DNA from 3 places in the Qipengyuania sp. 902 genome. Region 2 is predicted to be linked to each of the others. Evidence: predicted binding sites of a transcription regulator. Region 2 holds the regulator's gene; each other region holds the start of a gene.
The links. Region 2 encodes LexA, which represses DNA repair genes until DNA is damaged. Its sites were predicted from a motif close to GTTCCNCNCTTGTTCT; they were not measured.
Positions count from the first base shown of each region.

Region 1: a site for LexA is predicted at 2,612-2,627, ahead of recA (recombinase RecA). Genes of this name have one in related genera too.
Region 3: a site for LexA is predicted at 2,412-2,427, ahead of ACSH0F_RS01800 (DUF3072 domain-containing protein). Genes of this name have one in related genera too.

Region 1 covers NZ_JBNJLJ010000002.1:524,280-531,489, forward strand. The annotation lists gene ACSH0F_RS07600 (nucleotide sugar dehydrogenase) at 1-510, opposite strand, end outside; gene ACSH0F_RS07605 (glutathione S-transferase family protein) at 603-1,229, opposite strand; gene recA (recombinase RecA) at 1,470-2,534, opposite strand; gene ACSH0F_RS07615 (response regulator) at 2,673-5,150, opposite strand; gene ACSH0F_RS07620 (DUF2062 domain-containing protein) at 5,147-5,752, opposite strand; gene smpB (SsrA-binding protein SmpB) at 5,862-6,344, opposite strand; gene dapA (4-hydroxy-tetrahydrodipicolinate synthase) at 6,390-7,210, opposite strand, start outside.
Region 2 covers NZ_JBNJLJ010000002.1:245,058-252,267, forward strand. The annotation lists gene ACSH0F_RS06285 (phosphodiester glycosidase family protein) at 1-575, shown strand, start outside; gene pip (prolyl aminopeptidase) at 572-1,534, shown strand; gene ACSH0F_RS06295 (anthranilate synthase component II) at 1,596-2,210, shown strand; gene trpD (anthranilate phosphoribosyltransferase) at 2,207-3,199, shown strand; gene trpC (indole-3-glycerol phosphate synthase TrpC) at 3,196-3,981, shown strand; gene lexA (transcriptional repressor LexA) at 4,128-4,826, shown strand; gene ACSH0F_RS06315 (ComEC/Rec2 family competence protein) at 4,902-7,016, opposite strand; gene gltX (glutamate--tRNA ligase) at 7,138-7,210, shown strand, end outside.
Region 3 covers NZ_JBNJLJ010000001.1:373,847-381,056, forward strand. The annotation lists gene ACSH0F_RS01785 (replicative DNA helicase) at 1-432, shown strand, start outside; gene ACSH0F_RS01790 (phospholipase D-like domain-containing protein) at 436-1,626, opposite strand; gene rpoZ (DNA-directed RNA polymerase subunit omega) at 1,739-2,083, shown strand; gene ACSH0F_RS01800 (DUF3072 domain-containing protein) at 2,145-2,378, opposite strand; gene ACSH0F_RS01805 (DUF3667 domain-containing protein) at 2,489-3,568, shown strand; gene ACSH0F_RS01810 (hypothetical protein) at 3,565-3,846, opposite strand; gene ftsH (ATP-dependent zinc metalloprotease FtsH) at 4,062-6,020, opposite strand; gene ACSH0F_RS01820 (exopolysaccharide biosynthesis protein) at 6,101-6,757, opposite strand; gene ACSH0F_RS01825 (MaoC family dehydratase) at 6,810-7,210, opposite strand, start outside.

The DNA of each region.
Region 1 (7,210 bases), 280 kb from region 2:
AAACTGCTGCGCTCGTTCCGAACGTTCACCGACAATGATCCTCGAAGGGTGGAGATTGTCGTAAAGGGCTTTGCCCTCGCGCAGGAATTCCGGGCTGAAAATGACATTTTGGCTGTCGAACTTCTGCCGCGCCTCCGCGGTATAGCCGACGGGGATGGTCGATTTGATGACGATCACCGTGTCCGGGCTTGCTGCGCTGACCTTCTCGATCACGCTGTCGACCGCCGAAGTGTCGAAAAAGTTGGTTTCCGGATCATAATTTGTCGGCACGGCCACCACGGCAAATTCGGCACCATCGATCGTGTGGTCGAAATCGGTCGTAAAACCGAGGTCCAGATCGTCGTGAGTGAGATATTCTTCGATAAGTTCGTCCTGGATCGGAGAACGGCGGGCATTCAGCTTTTCCACGCGTTCGCACACGATATCGCAGCCGACCACCGCATTGTGCTTGGCGAGCATGATGGCGTTGGACAACCCGACGTAGCCGAGGCCGAAAACTGCAATTTTCATTATATTTATCCGTATATCCGAAGTGGAGCCCTGAAACTGCGCCCGCTTTGAAGGCTGGACGACGCAAACTCAAGTGACCCGAAAGAGGGACCTTACCAGGCGAAATAGGTACCACCACGCTCGCGCGCGCGCTGCCACGCGGGGCGGGCATGGACGGCCTCGACGAATCTCACGGTCTTCGGTGCTTTCTCGCCATAGCCCTGCATGACGGAGATCTCGGCGGGGAAGCTCATCATGACATCGGCGGCCGTCCAGTCGTCGCCGACGAAATGGCCGGACTCGGTGATCCCGTCCTCCATGAAGGCGACATGCGCTGCGAATTGCTCTTCGATCCGGGGCATGATCGGTGCGGCGCCCGCGCCTAACCGACCGGCCATGATCTTGAGCATGACAGGAACGAAGAAGCTGCTTTCGCCGAACTGCATCCATTCGAGATGGCGCACATGGTCTTCGCCGGACGTTTCGGGCAGCCAGCTCTCGCCGCCGTGGCGCTCGCACAAATACTGGATGATCGCGCCGCTTTCGGCGACGCGGACGCCGTTGTCCTCGATCAGCGGCGACTTGCCGAGCGGATGCGGCTGCTTGAGTTCGGGCGGTGCGAGATTGGTCTCCGCGTCGCGCTGGTAGTGCTCGATCTCGTAATCGGCGCCCAGCTCTTCGAGCAGCCAGAGTATGCGCTGCGAACGGCTGTTGTTGAGATGGTGGACGGTGATGGTCATCGGCTCTCTCCTGCGCGCCAGCGTTGCGAACTTAGCCGGCAGATCGATTCGCCCGAGACCCTAGGCGAGGCGCAAGCGGCTCGCCAGCAGCGCTAAGATGAATAAGCAGTCGAAACGGAAAAGCCGGTGCGGCCAAGGGAGGCGCGCACCGGCTTTCCGTTCATTCGGGAGCGCCGGGGGACAGTCCGGCTATCACGCGGGCCCGGGGGATGGGCAGGCGCGCTCCCGCTTGAAGAGATATCAGTCCTCCTCCGCGTCCGGACCGGTCATCATCTCTTCGGCCACCTCGTCGGTGCGGCCGCGGATTGCGGCTTCCAACTTGGCGCACATCTCTGGATTTTCCTTGAGGAAGGTCTTGGCGTTCTCACGGCCCTGGCCGATGCGGACGCTGTCGTAGCTGAACCAGCTGCCCGACTTCTCGACCACGCCGGCCTTCACGCCGAGGTCGAGGATCTCGCCGATCTTGGAGATGCCTTCGCCATACATGATGTCGAATTCGACCTGCTTGAACGGCGGGGCGACCTTGTTCTTGACGACCTTCACACGGGTCGAGTTGCCGACCACTTCGTCACGGTCCTTGATCTGACCGGTGCGGCGGATGTCGAGGCGGACCGAAGCGTAGAACTTCAGCGCGTTGCCGCCGGTCGTGGTTTCCGGATTGCCGTACATCACGCCGATCTTCATGCGCAGCTGGTTGATGAAAATCACCATGCACTTAGAGCGGTTGATCGAGCCGGTCAGCTTGCGCAGCGACTGTGACATCAAACGCGCCTGCAGGCCGACATGGCTGTCGCCCATCTCGCCCTCGATCTCGGCGCGCGGCACCAGCGCGGCGACCGAGTCGACCACGAGAATATCGATCGCATTCGAGCGCACCAGCGTGTCGGTGATCTCGAGCGCCTGCTCGCCCGTATCGGGCTGCGATACGATCAGCTCGTCGATATCGACGCCCAGCTTCTTGGCATAGACCGGGTCGAGCGCATGTTCGGCGTCGACGAAGGCGGCGGTGCCGCCGGCCTTCTGGGCCTCGGCAATGGCATGCAGCGCCAGCGTCGTCTTGCCCGAGCTTTCGGGACCGTAAACTTCGATCACGCGGCCCTTGGGCAGGCCGCCGATGCCGAGGGCGATGTCGAGACCGAGCGAGCCGGTCGAAATCGCCTCCACATTCATCGCTTCCTTCGAGCCCAGCTTCATCGCCGAGCCCTTGCCGAACGCACGGTCGATCTGTGCGAGCGCGGCGTCGAGTGCCTTCTGACGGTCTGCGTCCACTTGCTTTCCTTCTACCAGCTTCAGATTGGCCGCCATGACATCACCTCCTGCGCTTGCAAAGAGCCGCCCTTCGACTCTTCAACTGGAACGTGATGTATCTGGTTTGTTCTCAAAGAACAAGTAGGGAACGGAATTTTTTTCGCGATTTGTTCAGCTTGAGCTGGAAAACGATCCCTAACTCCCGCTTTGAGCAGCGAGCACGTCGGCGACCTTGGCGTTGATCTGCTGAACGCTGAAGGGCTTGGCGATGAAATACATGTTGTTGATGTCGATATCGTTGCGCAGTTGTTCCTCGGCATAGCCAGACATGAACAGGATCGGGATCTTCGGTTTAACCCGACGGATCGCGCGGGCCATCGCCGGGCCGTCCATCGCGGGCATAACCACGTCGGACACGATGAGGTCGAAATTGTCCGACCCGTTGGCGATGGCGGCCAGCCCTTCTTCGCCGTCAGAGGCGGTGGTGACGGTATAGCCAGCGCGCACGAGCGCCCGCTCGGCGACGGCGCGGACCATATCCTCGTCTTCGACCAGCAGCAGCTTTCCCCCGCCGGACCATTCGCTGGCCTTGGGCTCCGCCTCTTCCTCGCGCCGCATCACGGCCGGCAGTTCGCCGCTATGGACCGGCAGGTAGATGGTGAAGCGCGCGCCGGTGGTGTTGCCGTCGGACCCGCGCACATTGTCGGCGAAGATGAAGCCGTTCGACTGCTTGACGATACCGTAGACCGTCGAGAGGCCGAGGCCCGTGCCCTTCCCCTGCTCCTTGGTGGTGAAGAATGGCTCGAAAATCTTGCTGATGAGGTCCTGCGGGATGCCGCCGCCCGTATCTTGCACGATGAGGACAGTGTAATCGTCCGCCGGCATGATGTCGCTGCCCATCTTGCGCACATCGCGCGCGGACACGCGCCGCGTTGCGAGCGTGAGGCGACCTTTCCAATCCTGCTTGCCGCTTTTCGCCGCATGCGCCTGCATCGCATCGCGCGCGTTCACGGCGAGGTTGATGATGACCTGTTCGAGCTGCTGCGGGTCGGCACGCACCGGGCCGAGCTCGCGATCGTGGCGCACGACGAATTCGATCTTGTCGCCCATCAGGCGCTTCAGGAGCTGGCTGACCTCGCTGACCACGTCGGGCAGCTGGAGCACTACCGGCAGCAGCGTCTGCTGGCGGCTGAAGGCTAGCAGCTGACGCGTCAGGCTGGCTGCGCGGTTGGAGTTGGCCTTGATCTGTTGGATGTCGTCGTAATCGCTGTCGCCGGGCGTGTGGCGCAGCAGCATGAGATCGCAATAGCCGATGATCGCGGTCAGCACATTGTTGAAGTCGTGCGCGACGCCGCCCGCCAGCTGGCCGACCGCCTGCATCTTGGTGGCTTGCGCGACCTGGCGGCGCAGGCGCTTCTCCTCCGTGGAGTCGGTAATCGACAGCAGCACGGCGGCATCGCCCAGCCCGCGGATCCCGGCGAGGCCGATGGAGACCGGCTCGTCCTTGTTGCCCGCGAGGTGCACCGCCATGTCCCCGCTGGAACTCGCGCCCTTGGCGAAGCGGCGCACGGTGTCGGCAATCGCCGCCTTATCTTCGCGCACGACGAGATCGGAGGGGAATTGCGGCAAGCCCTGCTCCTCGCGCTCGACAGCGCGCAGGAAGGCCGCGTTGGCGAACAGGAAGCGCCCGTCGCGATCGGTCAGCGCAAGGCCCAGCGGGAGCGCCGCCAGCAACGCCTCGAGCTGCGGGATCGCCGCCTTGCCATTCCCTTCGAAGCCGCCGCCGATCCCGACGGTCCGGTCGATCAGCAGCATCAGCGACGGCGCCTGGTCGGCATCCTTCGCGCGATTGCCGCGCTGCAATTCCAGCGGGACATGGACCAACGTTTGCGGTGAGCCTTGCTGGCCTTCGCGCGCGAAGAAAATGCGGTCGCGGTCGTCCGAGCGCAGCAGTTGGACGAATTCCATGCCGACCAGCGAGGTAGCAGCATCGCCCGTGGCTCGCTCTGCCAGGCCCACGGTGGCCGCCTGCACGATACCGTCGGGTGCGACCATCGCGAGTTCGAGCCCGGCGCGCGACATGACTTCCCCGAAGGGCCCTTCGACCCGCTCTGCCAGCCCGTCGTAGCTGCGTTCCTGGACGATCTCGCCGAAGCGCCAGACGAGATAGTCCTCGCCTCGCCCCGCCCGGTCGACATCGAGCCGGAATCGCTTTTCGACACCTCCGATAGTCAGGAGATCTATGCGCGCATGCCCGTCACGCCAGGCCTCGCGGGCGGCGATCATCAAGCGTTCGGAGGATTTCGGCGCGAAGCCGACTTCCAGCGGCGGAACGGCCTCCCCGAACCAGTCCTCATAGGACGAGTTGGCACAAATCAGCCGGTTGGCCCGGTCGGTGATGGCGACCGCCCGCTTGCTGTTTTCGACTGCGGCCGCGGTAACCGACCAGTCGGGAACACCGTCCGCCTGCTCAACCGGCCCCGTCCTCAATCGCGCGGCGAGCAGCAGCATGAGCAGGAAAGCGACCAGCGCGCCGCCATAGGCTATCGCGACCACGGCTTCTCCGCCGACCAGTCCGACCAGTACGATGGAGAGCACGCAGGCGCCCAGCACACCGAAAATCAACGGCAATGGTGGGAGGCGCGCTATGGTCGTGTCGTCGGAGGGCGTCATTCGCCGTCCTCCGCCAAGCGCTCGTCCATCCGGCGTTCGGCTGCGCGTAGTCGACGACGGCGCTTGCCGGCGACAATGAAACGCCAGACGAAACTTGAGAGAAGATAGCCGATGGCCGCACCCACGACGGCCAGAACGACGAACCCGAAAATCGTCACCAGCACCGTCACCCCGACGCCTTCGAACATTTCGACCAGCCACGCCCAGCGCCCGCTGGTGATTTCATCCTGCGCAGCACCGCCGGTCACGTCGAGATCGACCTCGAGGATGAATGCGCCGACGCGGTTGGCAATAACCGCCCAGATCGGGAAGGTGAACGGGTTGGTGATGAAGGTGACCAGCGCCGACAGCGGCACGTTGGCGCGAGCGGGCAACGCCATGAAGGCGGCGAGGAAGATTTGCCCGACCGGGATGATGAAACCTGCGAAAATCCCCAGCGCCACCCCGCGCGGTACACTGCGCCGCGTGAAGCGCCACAATTCCGGCGTTAGGAAACGATGGGCGATCGGCTTGAGATACTTGTTTTCGGCAAGCTGCTCGCGAGTGGGCATGTATTTGCGGATCAGGTCCGACAGGAAGGTTTTGGACTTCGGATTGCTCATGACCACGTTTCACAGATGCGCTTGCGCTCCGGCGAGTGCAAGGCCCGCGCTCTAGCGCATGGCGATGAATGCGCAATGGCTATCGGCCGGTTGACGAAGGACGAGCCGCTCAGCCCTTCTCGCGCATCAGGCGCGCCTTGTCGCGCTTCCAGTCGCGCTCCTTGATCGTCTGCCGCTTATCATGCGCCTGCTTGCCCTTGGCGAGCGCCAGTTCGACCTTCGCCCGCCCTGTCGAATTGAAGTAAACCGACAGCGGGACCAGCGTCATGCCCTTGCGCTCGACCGCGCCGAACAGCTTCTCGATTTCGCGCGCGTGCAGCAGCAGCTTGCGCGGCCGCCGCGGCTCGTGATTGAGCCGGTTCCCGTGCGAATATTCGGGGATGTTGGCATTGATCAGCCACACCTGCCCGTCGCGCACTTCGGCATAGCTTTCCTTGATGCTCGCCTCGCCAGCCCGCAGCGCCTTGACCTCGGTCCCCTGCAGCGCGAGTCCGGCCTCGAACGTCTCCTCGACATGATAATCGAACCGCACGCGCCGATTATCGGCGACGGTCTTCTGCTTGTCGAACGTGGCGGGTTTAGGACGGGCCATAGGGTGGGCGCATCTAGGGTCGCAGGGTGCAAAAGGAAAGGGCGGTCAGATCAGCCCGGCGATTTCCAGCGCCTCGTCGACCTGCTTGCGGCTTTCATCACTCGCGTTGCACAGCGGCAGGCGAACGTCTTCGGAGAACCAGTCGTGAACGCGGCTGAGCGCGTATTTGACCGGCGCAGGGCTCGCGTCGGAGAACATTGCATAATGCAGCGGGAACAGGCGGTCATTGAGCTTGCGCGCCTTCACGAGATCGTTGGCCGCAATCGCTTCGTGGAATTCCGCGCATAGCGCCGGGGCGACGTTGGCCGTCACCGAGATGCACCCCGCCCCGCCCGCGGCCGAGTGCGGGAGCCACAATTCGTCATTGCCGGACAGCTGGCAGAAATCGTGGTCCAGCCCCATGCGGTGATCGGCCACGCGCGACAGGTCGCCGCTGGCGTCCTTGATGGCGACGATCTGCTTCGGAAACTTGCGCACCAGCTCGACCACCGTCTCGTCCTCTATATCGGTGACCGTACGGCTCGGAACGTTGTAGAGCACGATCGGCAGATCGCTGTTTTCGGCAAGGAAGCTGAAATGCGCGATCAGCCCCGCCTGGCTCGGGCGGTTGTAATAAGGCGCAACGCACAAGCCTGCAGCGGCGCCTGCCTTCTTGGCGAAATTCATGTGGAGCAGGGCATTTCGCGTATCGTTGCTGCCGCAGCCGGCGATCACCGGAACACGGCCCGCGGCCTGCTCGATGCAGACCTCCACCACGCGGTGATGCTCCGCATTGGAGATTGTGGACGCCTCGCCCGTGGTCCCGCAGGGCACCAGCCCCTTGCTGCCATTGTCGATTTGCCAATCGACCAGGCGGCGGAAAGCTT
Region 2 (7,210 bases):
CGCCCTATCGCAGCTTGACAGCGTTCTCGCGCCAACGCGGCGAGAACGGTGTCGCCTTTGCGATGAACGCCGGCATGTATGACGACGAGGGCGAGCCGATCGGTTACTTCGTTGAAGGCTCGGAGCGACTCAAGACTCTCAACACCGCCGAGGGCGAAGGCAATTTCCACCTCAAGCCCAACGGCGTGTTCTACGGCACGGCGGGCGAATGGCACGTCCGCACGACCGAAGATTTCCTGGCTAATGTGACCGAGCGGCCGGAGTTCGGCACACAGTCCGGGCCGATGCTGGTCATCGACGGCAAGCTGCATCCCGAAATAACGCCGGACGGACCTTCGAGGCTGATCCGCAACGCAGTCGGCGTCGATGGGCAGGGCCGGGCCCATTTCGTGATTTCGAACGCGCCGATTTCCTTCGGCAAGCTCGCGCGCTTCTATCGCGATGAATTAAAGACGCCCAATGCTCTGTTCCTCGACGGGAACGTCTCGCAATTGTGGAACCCGGCGACCGACCGCCTCGATACCGGCGCGCCGATCGGCCCGATCGTGGTCGTCGAAAAGAAGGACAGCGAATGACCGAACAGCGCCGTCGCCTCTATCCGGAGATCGAACCCTACGAAACCGGGATGCTGGATGTCGGCGAGGGTCATTCACTCTATTACGAACGGGTCGGCACGCCCGGCGCGAAACCTGCGGTTTTCCTGCATGGCGGCCCGGGCGGCGGCATGTCGCCCGATCACCGGCGCCAGTGGGATCCCGAGCTCTACGACATCCTGCTGTTTGACCAGCGCGGATGCGGCAAGTCGCTGCCTTTCGCCGAGATCGAGCATAACGATACCTGGCGCATCGTCGCCGATGTCGAGCGGCTGCGCGAGATGTGCGGGCATGACAAGTGGCAGGTCTTCGGCGGTAGCTGGGGCGTGACGCTCGCCCTCGCCTACGCCGAGACCCATCCCGACCGCACGAGCGAACTGGTGCTGCGCGGCGTATTCCTCGCGCGCCAAACCGAGAAAGACTGGCTCTACACCTATGGAGCCAGCGAGATCATGGCCGAGCAGTGGGACCAGTTTACCGGCCTCATCCCCGAAGATGAGCGTGGCGATCTGGTGAAAGCCTATTACAAGCGCCTGACCAGCGATAATGAGGAAACACGCCGCACTGCCGCGCGCGAATGGTCGCTGTGGGAAGGCAACGTTGCCACGCTGTTGCCAGACCCTGCCCTGCTGGACACCTTCGCCGATCCGGCCAAGGCGGTGCCTTTCGCCCGGATTTGTGCGAAATTCTTCCTCGAGGACTTCTTTCTGGATGAAGCGCAATTGTTGAAGAACGTCAGTGCGCTGGCAGGCATACCGGGCATCATCGTTCAGGGCCGCCACGACATCTGTACACCGCCAACATCCGCTTGGGCGCTGAAAAAGGCGTGGCCCGAAGCCGAGCTGTGGATCGTCGATGACGCGGGACACTCCGCAGCGGAACCGGGCATCATAGATGGCCTCGTGCGGGCGACCGACAAGCTGGCTCGCAAGCAGGTGTGACATTGCGGGCAGCTTAACTTGCTTGAAAGCCCGAAGCCGTGCCGCCATTGAGCGATCCGCAATGACCGACAGCCGCTCCATCCTCGTCATCGACAATTACGACAGCTTCACCTTCAACCTCGTCCATTACCTGATGGAAATGGGCGCCGAGGTGGAGGTGGTGCGCAATGACGCCATCTCGGCGGGCCAGGCGATGAACAGCGGCGCGGCGGGCTTCCTGATCTCACCCGGTCCCTGCACACCGAACGAGGCCGGCGTTAGTCTCGACCTCGTGGCGGCATGCGCGGATGCGTGTAAGCCGCTGCTCGGCGTCTGCCTTGGCCATCAGGCGATCGGCCAGCACTTTGGTGGCAAGGTCGTTCGCGGCGGGCTGATGCATGGCAAGACGTCACCGGTGGAACATGACGCCACCGGCGTATTTGCCGGACTGCCGTCACCCTTCATCGCGACCCGCTATCACTCGCTGATTGTGGAGGACATTCCCGAGTGCCTCGCGGTCAACGGCACCAGCACGACGCCCGGCCTCGATGGCAGCAGCGTGATGGGGTTCCGTCATAGCGACTTGCCTATCCACGGCGTCCAATTTCATCCCGAAAGCATCGCGACAGAGCATGGCCATGCGTTGCTTGCGAATTTCCTCTCGCTGTGCGGCATCAAGGCAAAGGTGCCGGCATGAAGACGCTCCCCACAGCAGAGCAGCATCTGGCCGAGCAGGAGGCCGAGGAGGTCTTCGGCTGGATACTGGACGGCGAGACGAGCGACGAGGAAATCGCGCGGTTCCTACGCGAAATATCCACCCGCAGCGAAACATCCGATGAGATCGCGGGCGCGGCACGGGCCCTGCGGGCGCGACTGATCCCGATCGATGCGCCTGAAGGAACGGTCGATTGTTGCGGCACGGGCGGCGATGGGCACCACACGCTTAACGTCTCGACGGCAGTGAGCCTCTTGGTCGCGGCGTGCGGCGTCCCTGTGGCCAAGCACGGCAATCGGGCGGCGAGCAGCAAGTCGGGCGCGGCAGACACGCTCGAAGCGCTCGGGCTGGACATGGAAGCGGCAGGAAGAACCGCCGAGAAGTCGCTGGCCGAACTAGGAATTTGCTTCCTCTTCGCAAAGAACCATCATCCAGCAATGGGGCGGATGCAGCCGATCCGCCAACAGCTCGGCGTTCGCACGATATTCAACCTGATGGGGCCGCTGTCCAACCCGGCAGGCGTGAAACGCCAGCTGATCGGGATTGCGCGCCCGGCCTATGTGCCGATCTACGCAGCGGCAAAAGCCAAGCTCGGCACCGAGCGTACCTTTATCGCTTCTGGCGACGAGGGGCTGGACGAGCTTAGCCTTGCGGGTGGAAACGAGCTGGCCGATGTGACCGGCAACGATTTCGAGATGCGGCGGGTAAATCCCGTACAGGCGAACCTGCCCCACGCACCGGTCGAGGCGATCCGCGGAGGCGATCCGTCGCACAATGCGAAGGCACTGGAAGCGCTCTTGCTCGGGGCGCCCGGACCCTATCGCGACGCCGTGCTGTTCAACGCCGCCGCGACGCTGATCGTGGCAGGCAAAACCGAGGACTGGACGGTTGGTGCCGAAATGGCTGGCGACGCAATCGATAGCGGCGCTGCCCGGCAACTGCTGGCGGACTGGATCGCGATCGCGCAATGAACAAGCTGGTCGAGATCTGCGAAACCAAGCGTGGCGAGGTGGCCGAGCGTATGCAGAAGCATTCGCTCGATTCGCTCGATGTGCGAGCCACGGGCCAAACGCCGCCGCGTGGCTTTCGCTCCGCACTGGAATGCGCGCAGCAAAATGGCTTCGGCCTGATCGCCGAAATCAAGAAAGCTTCACCATCCAAGGGTCTGATCCGAGAGGATTTTCGCCCCGAGCAGCACGCTCGTGACTACGCCAGGGGCGGTGCGGCCTGTCTCTCCGTCCTGACCGATGCCCCGTACTTCCAAGGCCACGAAGACTATCTGGTCGAAGCGCGCGAGGCTTGCGATCTGCCGGTCCTGCGCAAGGACTTCATGGTCGACCCCTGGCAGGTCGCTGAAGCCCGCGCGCTCGGCGCTGATGCGATACTCATCATCGTTGCCGCGCTGGACGACGGCGTGATGGGCGAGATCGAAGCGGCCGCGATTGAGCGCGGGATGGACGTGTTAGTCGAAGTCCATGACGAACACGAGCTGGAACGCGCGCAAGCGCTTCAATCGCGGCTCATCGGTGTCAACAATCGGGATCTGCGGACCTTTACCACCGAACTAGCGACCACCGAGCGGCTCGCAGCCCTCGCCCCTGAGCACGCCCTTATTGTCGGAGAGAGCGGCATTGCGACGCATGCCGATTGCCAGCGCCTCGCGCGCGGCGGCGTCCGTAGCTTCCTCGTCGGCGAAAGTCTGATGCGGCAGGCCGATGTCGTCGCTGCGACGCGTACCCTGCTCCAAGGCTGACTCAGCTCCGGCACGTATCGCGAACGCCTGTTCTCCACAAGAAAGGTCCGAAACGGCTGAATTGCTTGACTTGCTGATATCCGTTGCCTAATTGTTCCACATTCGTTCACAGGGTTGTGAACAGGCGGCACGGGAGTTGCGCAGATATGCTGACAGCCAAGCAGCACGAATTGATCCGCTTCATCCAGCAACGGCTGGAGGAGACCGGCATTTCACCCAGTTTCGAAGAAATGAAGGAAGCGCTCGACCTCAAGAGCAAATCCGGCGTGCATCGCCTGATTTCCGCTCTCGAAGAACGTGGTTTCATCCGTCGCCTGCCCAACCGGGCGCGCGCGCTCGAGGTCGTCAAACTGCCCGAAGATGCGGTGACAGGCTCCGGCCAGGCCAAGCCTGCGAACGATACCGGCGCGACCACGGCGGCTACGGTAACGGCGAAACCCGTCGCCCCGGAACCGGCGAACGACATCATCGACGTGCCGCTCCATGGCCGAATCGCGGCTGGCGCGCCGATCGAAGCGATCGAGGGCCAGGCGAGCATGCCTGTTCCTGCCGCGCTGCTTGGGCCCGGCGAGCATTACGCGCTCGAAGTGTCGGGCGACTCGATGGTCGAGGCAGGAATCTTCGATGGCGACTTCGCACTCGTGCGACGGTCCGATACCGCTCGCGACGGGGAGATCGTCGTGGCGCTTGTCGATGACGAAGAAGCTACGCTGAAATATCTGCGCCGCGATGGCGGGCGAATCCGCCTCGATCCTGCGAATGGGGCCTACGAACCGCAGGTTTATGAATCCCATCGAGTGAAGGTTCAAGGCAAGCTTGCCGGTTTGCTACGGCGCTACCATTGACGCTCGACGAGATAGGTTTGGTTTGGGAGAGGGGCGCGGCGTCGGCTGCGCCCCCTCTTCTTTCAGAGGTTGTTTTTATTGGGAGCCCGCGTTCCGCCGGACGAGAGGGCGGAACCAACCGTGCTCGCCCTGCCCTTCGGCGACGGTATCGATACGCTCTTCGGCAAGGTAAATGGCGGTACCCCCTTCCCGCTCGAGAAACCGGCGATCGGCCTTGAGCCAACGTGGCTTGCATGAGAGCGGCAGGAAGCGATCAGCGATGACGATGTCGGACCTGTCGCAGGCGGCGGCAAGCGCTCGCTCCTCGATAAGTTCGCGGCTTCGCGCAATCAGCACGTCCCATTCTCGACCATCCCTATCGATACGTAAGCTACAAAAATCCCGGCTGCACCGAGCGCCCGACCATTCGGCTAAAGGTACGGGCTCCCCGTCGAGCGCTGCGATTTCGCGCAGGTTTTGCTGGGCGTAGCTGCCCTCGCTGTCCCGCAAAACAAGCAGCCGACCGTCAGCGCTCGCTATACCAACATCACGCCCGTCACGCGTTATCACGATGTCCGGGGCGGGTGTCGCCCACATCCATAAGGAAGCGACGGCGACGGGAATCACGCCCCAAAGCCGTTTTCTTCCATGCCACAAGGCTAACCAGAGCGCGCCAAGGACAAATATCGCCATCGCCGCCATCGGCATCTTGGGCGCGAGCTTCACGGCACCCGGCTGAGCCGAAACGAGGTGCGCGATCCACAGCAGCACATCGAGCGATTTGCCGACCAGCCACCAAGCCGGCGCCCCCAGCCCGACTACGTCCATCGCCAGCGCCAGTGCCACCAGCGGCATGGAGACGAAGGTCACCAGCGGGATCGCGAACAGATTTGCGACCGCCCCGTAAATCCCCGCCCGGTGGAAATGGAAGAGGACGATCGGCATAAGTGCGAGCTCGATGACAAAGCCGGTCAGGAACAGCATCAACGCCCGGCGGCCGAAACGGCGCAGGCCGCTTTCTTCTCGTGGCGCAAGGAATTCGCGAAACGGCTTCGCATTATGCAGCGCGACGATGGCTAGCACGGCGGCAAAGCTCATCTGGAAGCTCGGCCCGACCAACGACTCCGGCCACAGGAATAGCACCGAAATTGCCGCCACTGCGACTAGGCGCAAAGAGAGCGGCTCGCGCCCAAGCGCCAGAGCCGTCAGGACCAGAAGTGCGCCGATGCAACTACGCACCGTCGGCACCTGAGCCCCGGTCAAAAGCGTGTAGCCGATCCCGGCAAGCGCAGCGATTGCCGCGGCGACAATCGGCAAACGGACCCGCAGCGCAAGCCATTGCCACAGGGCCAGCAACTTGAGCGCAATCAGATAGGTCGCGGCGATGATCGCGCTCACGTGGAGACCGCTGATCGACAGCAAATGCGTGAGACCAGAATCGCGCATGGCCACCTCGTCCGCTTCGGAAATCGCCCCGCGATCGCCGCTGGCGAGAGTCGCCGCGATCGCGCCGGGAGCGCCGTCGAGACGGTCGCGAACATGCGCCGAGAGGTGCCGCTGAACCTGCGCAATCCAGCCTTCGCCGCCGCCCCCGCCGGCCTCTTCTACAATTTCGATATCCCCCACAACGCTGCCGGTGGCTGCATAGCCATCGAACCAGGCCCGTCGCGCGAAGTCGTAGGCACCCGGTACGATTGGCGGCGAAGGCGGCATGAGGCGCGCGGACAGCCCGACGCGTACGCCCTCCCGCAGCCCGCTATCCGCTTGATCCAGCGGCACATTGACGCGATAGGCCTTGGCGATTCCGTCCCCGGCATCGCGAGCCGCCAGTACGAGGCGGATGCGGTCACGTGCGGGTTGGTCCTCGCGCTCGAGAATGCGGGCGTCGAGCCGCTCGAATGCCGGTCGTTCGATCGGTTCTGCCCCGATCAATTCCGATCTTGCCCAGACCAGCCCGATCCCTGCCGCGAGGACGAGCGACGTGGCGACAGTCGCGGCGAGGAGGTAGGCGCGCTCGTCACGATCGCGCCACGCGGCGAGTGCTGCGAGGGCGACCAGCACCAGTCCAGCGATCGCCGCAGACCATTGCCATGGCGTATCGAGCAGAAACCACAGGCCGATCCCGCCGCCGAAGGCAACTGCCAGCCACGGTCCGCGGTCGAATCCGGCACTCGCCAAACCCGTCTCGCAGCGATCCGCAATTCTGGACATCAGGCCGCGCATGCGCCAAGGGCGCGGCACAGCCTGCACGGATCCTCCGTCCGTCCCCCCCATCGGTACCGAAGGCGTCCCGCGCGTCGCCATGCAAGTGTTTGAAAGGAAGCGAGAGCCAATGGCAAGCGATAGTGGAACGCCCGAGGGACAGGTCGTAACCCGCTTTGCCCCTTCGCCCACAGGATACCTGC
Region 3 (7,210 bases), on a different contig from region 2:
GACAACCGGGTGAACGAGATTTCGGAAATCAGCCGCGGTCTCAAGACGCTCGCCAAGGAGCTGCATGTTCCGGTGATCGCCCTGTCGCAGCTATCGCGCCAGGTCGAACAGCGCGAGGACAAGCGCCCGCAACTCGCCGATCTGCGCGAATCCGGCTCGATCGAGCAGGATGCCGACATGGTGTGGTTCATTTTCCGCGCCGAATATTATCACAACGCCACCAAGCCCGACACGCCGGACGAAACCTCCTCCGAGGAAGTGCGCATGAAATATGCCGAATGGGAGGCTCGCCATTTGGAGCTGGTCAACAAGGCGACGCTGATCGTCGCCAAGCAACGTCACGGCTCGACCGGCAATGTGCCGCTGCTGTTCCACAGCGAGTATACCAAGTTCAGTAGCCCCGACGTGCGCAATTACGAGGATTACGACTAGAGGTCACAGGCCGAGATTGAGCCTGCGCGCCACGTTGTAGTCGACCACCGCGACGAGGAACCAGCTGAGGTTCCAGCGGATGCGGTTCCACAGCGTCGAATGCTTGCGGTGCTCTTTAGCAGTGATCTGCTTTGACGCGGTGTGATGCTGCGCGATAAAGTCGCGCATGCGGTCGGCGAAGTCCGCGTCCTCTATCCGCAGCATCAGTTCCAGGTTCACATAGAGGCTGCGCATGTCGAAATTGGCGCTGCCGAGATAGACCGCATCGTCGATCACCAGCAGCTTCATGTGCAGCTTGCAGGGGCGGAATTCCCAGATCTTGGCGTTCTTGTTGAGCAGGTAATGGTAAAGCGAGCGGGTCGCGCCGATGGTCGCGCCATTGTCGGATTTGGCGGCCATCACCAGCCGCGCCTCGCCTCGCAGAGCGGTCTGTCCGATCCGCCGGAGCATTTTCTTCGAGGGCGAGAAATAGGCCATCACCATGTCGAGGCAGTCGCCCTTCTCGAGATCCTCCGAAACGCAGCGCGCCCAGCTGGACAGGCCCTTGGTCGGCCCGCCGATCAACAGGCGTACTGGCCCTTTTGGCGGGCTCCACTTGGTGACCTTGCTAACGATGGAGCGAAACTGCGCGCGCGGCTGTGCCACCCAGTCGGCCAGCTCGTCCCACCAGGCAAGGAGCTGCTCGACCGCCTGGCCTTCCAGTTTCACGCCCAGATCGTGCCAGCCGTTCGCTTCCGGGCCTTCGAAATAGGCCTTTTCGATATTGAAGCCGCCGATCATCGCGACTTTTTCGTCGACGATCGCCATCTTCTGGTGATTGCGGATCAGCGCGCGGCGCGACCATTTGGCCATGAAGCGGTCGTATTGCCCGCCGACTTCCTTGAAGCCATCGAAGAAATCTTCGGCCACGTCTTCGCCGAAGCCGTCAACGATCAACGTGACCGAAACCCCGCGCCGGGCCGCTTCGACCAGCGCATCGCGAACACGGGTGCCGATCTCGTCGTCGACGAACATGTAGTAGAACAGCCTGAGCGAGCTTTGCGCGCCGTTTATCATCTCTACCAATGCTTGGAGCCGATCTTCGCCTGCGGGGTAGATGGTGAGGCTATGCCCCTGCGCTTCGACATGGAAGGGCTCGTCGTCCTGCCAGACAACCTGCGCATCCTGCTGCGCGTAGTGTTGATCGCTCCCCATGCGCTACCGGCCTAGAACGGCTGGCGGCGCGGCGCAATTCCTTGACGAAAAGCCGCGCCGCACCTATGTCGCGCTCTTTCCCGGAATCACTTGATTTGCATCGGAGTGCCCCATGGCGCGCGTTACCGTCGAAGACTGTGTAGATAAGGTCCCCAACCGTTTCGATCTCGTCCTGCTGGCTGCCCAGCGCGCGCGCGAAATTTCCGGCGGTGCGGAACTGACCATCGATCGCGATCGCGACAAGAACCCGGTCGTCGCCCTGCGCGAAATTGCCGAGCAGTCGGTCAAGCCGAAGGACCTGCAGGAAGCAGCGGTCACCAATCTGCAGAAGATCCTGCCGGACGACGATGACGAGATCGATGAGGTCGGCTCGCTCAGCCAGTCGGCCGAAGCCCTGCGCATCACCGCTTCGGCGCCGACCCGCTCCACCTCGATCGGTGCCGATTACGACGGCTGATTGCAGAATACAGTGTACGAATGAAAAGGCCGCCTCATGGGCGGCCTTTTTCGTTTGGAGGTTATTGCCCGCGCCCGGTTTCGGCCTGCAATTCGTCGATCAACTTAGATGCGTCGGCCTTGGTCAACTCGGGATCGTAGCGATCAGGGCAACCGGCTTCTTCGCACAGGGTCTTGAGATAGCTTGCTTGCGCGCCGGTCATGCGTTCATCGCCGGTGGTCCAGTTGTCGGGATCCTTCTCCGCATTGGAGACGGGGTCGGTCTTGGGACGTTCGGCTGGCTTCGTTGCAGTCATGATGGAATTCTCCTTTGCCGAACCAACAGCGATGTTCCCAAAATGTTCCTGTTGAAGTTGAGGGATGACCTGCGGCCCGCGGTTTCTTATGACGGGTGCCGGAGGTGGGCATGAGCGAAATCGGTGACGCATTCGGCACGGCCGTAGAGGGCGGCCTGTTTGCAAAAGCGGTCGGCAAGAGCAGCCAGGCCCAGCCCGAACACCGCGAGCTGGAGGACGGGCATTTCACGGAAGGTGCCTGCCTCAATTGCGGCACCGAGCTGATTGGCAGTCACTGCCACTCCTGCGGGCAAAAAGCGCATCTGCACCGCACGCTCGGCGCATTCATGCACGATCTGCTGCACGGTGCGCATCATTTCGAAGGCAAAACGTGGAAGACCTTGCCGATGCTGGCGTTCAAGCCCGGCGAACTCACCCGGCGCTATATCGAAGGCGAACGCAAGCGCTTCGTCAGCCCGATGGCCCTGTTCCTGTTCTCTATCTTCCTGATGTTCGCCGTATTCCAGGTCGTCGGCCTGACCGCGCCGAGCGATATCGATCAGGCAGGCTTTTCCGCGCGGGCCAAGGCGGTCGAGGCGAAAGCCGCCCTCGAGCAGGAACGCGGTGCACTCGGCGACAGCAATCCCGAGCGCCTTGCCGAGATCGACGACCAGATCGACGGTTTGGCCACGGCCATCGAAGCCATTGATGCCGGCGAGAACTATGCTTTCCGCGACAAGGAGGGAAACCGGCAAAGCCAGTCGATCAACCTGACCGGTATCGATCTGATCGATCAGGGGATCGTGAAAAAATGGCGCAGCAACCCCGGCCTCATGCTCTACAAGCTGCAGGCCAACAGCTACAAATTCAGCTGGCTTCTGATCCCGCTATCGGTGCCCTTCGTGTGGCTGCTCTTCTTCTGGAAGCGACGCTTCGGAGCATACGACCACGCAATCTTCGTGACCTATTCGATCGCCTTCATGTCGCTGCTGTTCATCGTGATTTCGGTGCTGGTGAAGATCGGCGCGCCCGAATGGCTTTACGGCACGATGATCGCCTTCGTTCCTCCGATACATATCTACAAGCAATTGCGCGGAGCCTACGACTTGCGCCGCAGATCGGCGATCTGGCGACTGACGGTGCTCATGGTGTTCATCAACATCGTCGCCGTTCTTTTCCTGCAACTGCTTCTTCTGCTGGGAGCGTTCTAGTCCCGCGCCGGTTCGCCGCCGGTAATCGGGGCGGGTCCGGGTTCCTCGGTGTCGCCAGCTTCCAAATTGTCGTGCAAGTTTGCCGCTCCCTCGCTCACCGCGTCGGAGGCTTCGATCGCCCCTTCCTCGATCGCTTCCCCGGCAACTTCGAGGTTTGCCTGCGCATCGTCCTCGGCGAGATCGGCCGTACGCGCGGCATCCTGCTGGGTTTGCTCGGAGCAGGCAGTGACGCCCGTGAGAGCGACGGCGGCAAGGCTGGCTATGGCGAGACGGTTCATGGCGATTTCCTCATAAATCCTGGTGTTCTGGCCCTATAACGCGCGAATTGCCTTTCGCGTTTCCGGGGAGGCCGGGATCGGCAGGGATATTCGCGGATCAGCGCGGCCCTTCACAAAGCAAGTGTGCATGGAAAAAGGCTCCGTCCCTGGATCAGGAACGGAGCCTTCTATGATGTTTGCTGAATGCCAAAAACGCCTGGCAATCTGTCGGCGGATCAGCCCGGCTGCGGCGCAGCCCCGCCGCCGAACTTCTTGCCGGCTTTCGGGACTGCAGCCCCGGCAGACGGCTTGACCGAAATCGGCCCCTTCGGCTCGTCCGGACGGTTGAGCTTGCCGTCCTTCATCAGCTGATCGATCTCTTTGCCGGTCAGCGTTTCGTATTCGAGCATCGCCTGGGCGAGCAGGTGGAGTTTATCTTCCTGCTCGGTCAGGATGTCGGTCGCGCGCTTCAAGCCCTCTTCCACCAGCCGCTTGATCTCTTCGTCGATCAGCTTATTGGTTTCGGCGCCCGACATCGTCCGCGCGGTCTGGCCCATGCCGAGATAGCCTTCCTGGCTCTGCTCGTACTGCAGCGGGCCGAGCTTGTCGGACATACCCCATTTGGTGACCATGTTCTTGGCAAGGTCGGTGGCGTACTGGATGTCGCCCGACGCGCCGCTCGAAACCTTGTCGTGGCCGAAGATGATCTCTTCCGCCACGCGGCCGCCCATGGCGACGGCGAGGTTCGCATGCATCTTGTCGCGGTGATAGGAGTAGCTGTCCCGTTCCGGCAGGCGCATGACCATGCCCAGTGCGCGTCCGCGCGGAATGATGGTTGCCTTGTGGATCGGGTCCGATGCCGGCTCGTTCAGCGAAACCAGCGCATGGCCGGCCTCGTGATAGGCGGTCATCTTCTTTTCGTCCTCGGTCATGACCATGGAGCGACGTTCCGCGCCCATCATGACCTTGTCCTTCGCGTCCTCGAATTCCTGCATGGCGACGAGCCGCTTGTTGCGGCGCGCGGCCAACAGCGCAGCTTCGTTGCAGAGGTTCGCAAGATCTGCGCCCGAGAACCCCGGAGTGCCCCGCGCGATCGTGCGCGGGTTCACGTCGGGAGCCAGCGGCAGTTTCTTCATGTGGACGGCAAGAATCTTCTCGCGCCCGTCGATGTCCGGCACCGGCACCACGACCTGGCGGTCAAAGCGGCCCGGGCGCAGCAGAGCGGGATCGAGCACATCGGGGCGGTTGGTCGCCGCGATGATGATAATGCCCTCGTTGGCCTCGAACCCGTCCATCTCGACCAGCAGCTGGTTCAGCGTCTGCTCGCGCTCGTCGTTCGAGTTGCCGAGGCCATGGCCACGGCTACGACCGACGGCGTCGATCTCGTCGATGAAGAGGATGCAGGGCGCATTCTTCTTTGCCTGCTCGAACATGTCGCGCACACGGCTCGCGCCGACGCCGACGAACATCTCCACGAAGTCAGAACCCGAAATCGTGAAGAAAGGCACGCCTGCCTCGCCTGCAATGGCGCGGGCGAGCAGCGTCTTGCCGGTCCCGGGCGAGCCGACCAGCAGCGCACCCTTGGGAATCTGGCCGCCCAGTTTGGAGAAGCGGCTGGGGTCTTTCAGGAACTCGACGATTTCTTCCAGTTCCTCCCGCGCCTCGTCGATACCGGCAACGTCGTCGAAGGTCACCTTGCCCTGGCGTTCGGTCAGCAGCTTGGCCTTGGACTTGCCGAAGCCCATCGCGCCGCCAGCACCGCCACCTTTCTGAACCTGGCGCAGCGCAAACACCGCGATGCCGAGGATCAGGATGAAGGGCAGGATCTGGATCAGCGCATAGAGCAGGATATTGCCGCTATCGGCTTCCTTGCCCGTATATTGCACTCCGTTCTCGTTAAGCAATTCGGTCAGCGATCCATCGTCGGGGACGCGCATGGTCGTGAACGCTTCGCCGTTTTTCATCTCACCGGTAATCTGGGTGTCCGAGATCTGCACCGAGGCGACCGATCCTTCGGCCACCTTGCTGCGGAAGTCGGAATAAAGGATCTGCGCGCCGCTGCCCTGGCCCCCGCCACCGAAGGCGGACACCACCATCAGCAGGGCAAGGAAGATACCGCCCCACACCATCAGGCTTTTCACCCACGGGTTCGGGCCATTACCCTCGGGCTCGGGCGGAGTGTTCTGGTCGCTCATGCGCGGAATCCTTTCATCGCCGGTAATGTAGGATCGCTGCGGTGAATGGCAAGTTGACTGCGCCCGCGATATTTTCGCTCTCAGGCAGAGAGATGCTCGATCACATTGGAAGTCATCGCCGTCTCGCCGCTGCTCTCTTCCTCGTCGGAGGCGTAGTAGTAATAGGTGCCCCCTCCGATCGCCGCGATGCCGAGCGCCAAGGCGATCAGCATGACGACGCCGTCGCGCACTGTCAGCGCCAGGCCGATCGCGGCAATCGCCAGCATGGGTCCGCTACTGGCAAACGGAAGGACTTCGAGCGGCGGGACGGTCATGCACAGCAAGATCACCACAAGCGCGGCGATCTTGACCCACACGCCCTGCGTCATCGGTTTCAGCCGCCCGTGGCTGTGTTCGTCGAGCCAGTGCGCGATGCCACGCAGCTTGGCGATGCCCTTGTGCAGTTTCTTGCTTTCGACCGCCCGGTTCTGGAGAAAGCCGGGCATCCATATGTGCTCCTTTCCGATGAGGAGCTGCAGGGCCACGAGCGCGATCAGGGCGGCCAGGAAGGTCGGAACGCCGGGAATACCGCCCACCGGAGTTAGCTCGAGCAGCGCCGACAGCATGATGAACGGGCCGAAGCTGCGCCCGCCAAAATCGTCGAGCACGTCGCTGATACAGACCTTGCCCGACTTCGTCGTCAGGTCGTCGAGCTGTCCGAGAACTTCCTCGACGCCCTCGGGCTCCTCCTTGCTCATCCTGCTCTCCTCAGCGCCCATAACACGCAAGAAGCGAAAAAGTTGTTCGCTGTCAGGTAGCTGCGGACTTCAACAAGGCCGAACGCTCGCACCGGCAGACGGTTTCGCCGCGCTGGTTGATCGCCTCGTGCACGAAAGTGACGATGCCCGATCCGGGCCGCGACTTGCTTTCGCGCAGGCCGATCACCTCGCTCGTCGCATGCAGGGTATCGCCGATGAACACGGGCTTGGGCATCACCAGCTTGTCGTAACCGAGATTGGCGACCAGCGTGCCGAGCGTGGTGTCTCCGACGGAGAGTCCCACCATCAGCGAGAAGGTGAAGGTGCCGTTGACGAGGATCTGGCCGAACTCGCTTGCCTTCGCCGCCTCGGCATCGAGATGCAGCGGCTGCGGATTGTGCGTCATGGTGGTGAAGAGCAGATTGTCCGTTTCGGTGACGGTGCGCCGAATCT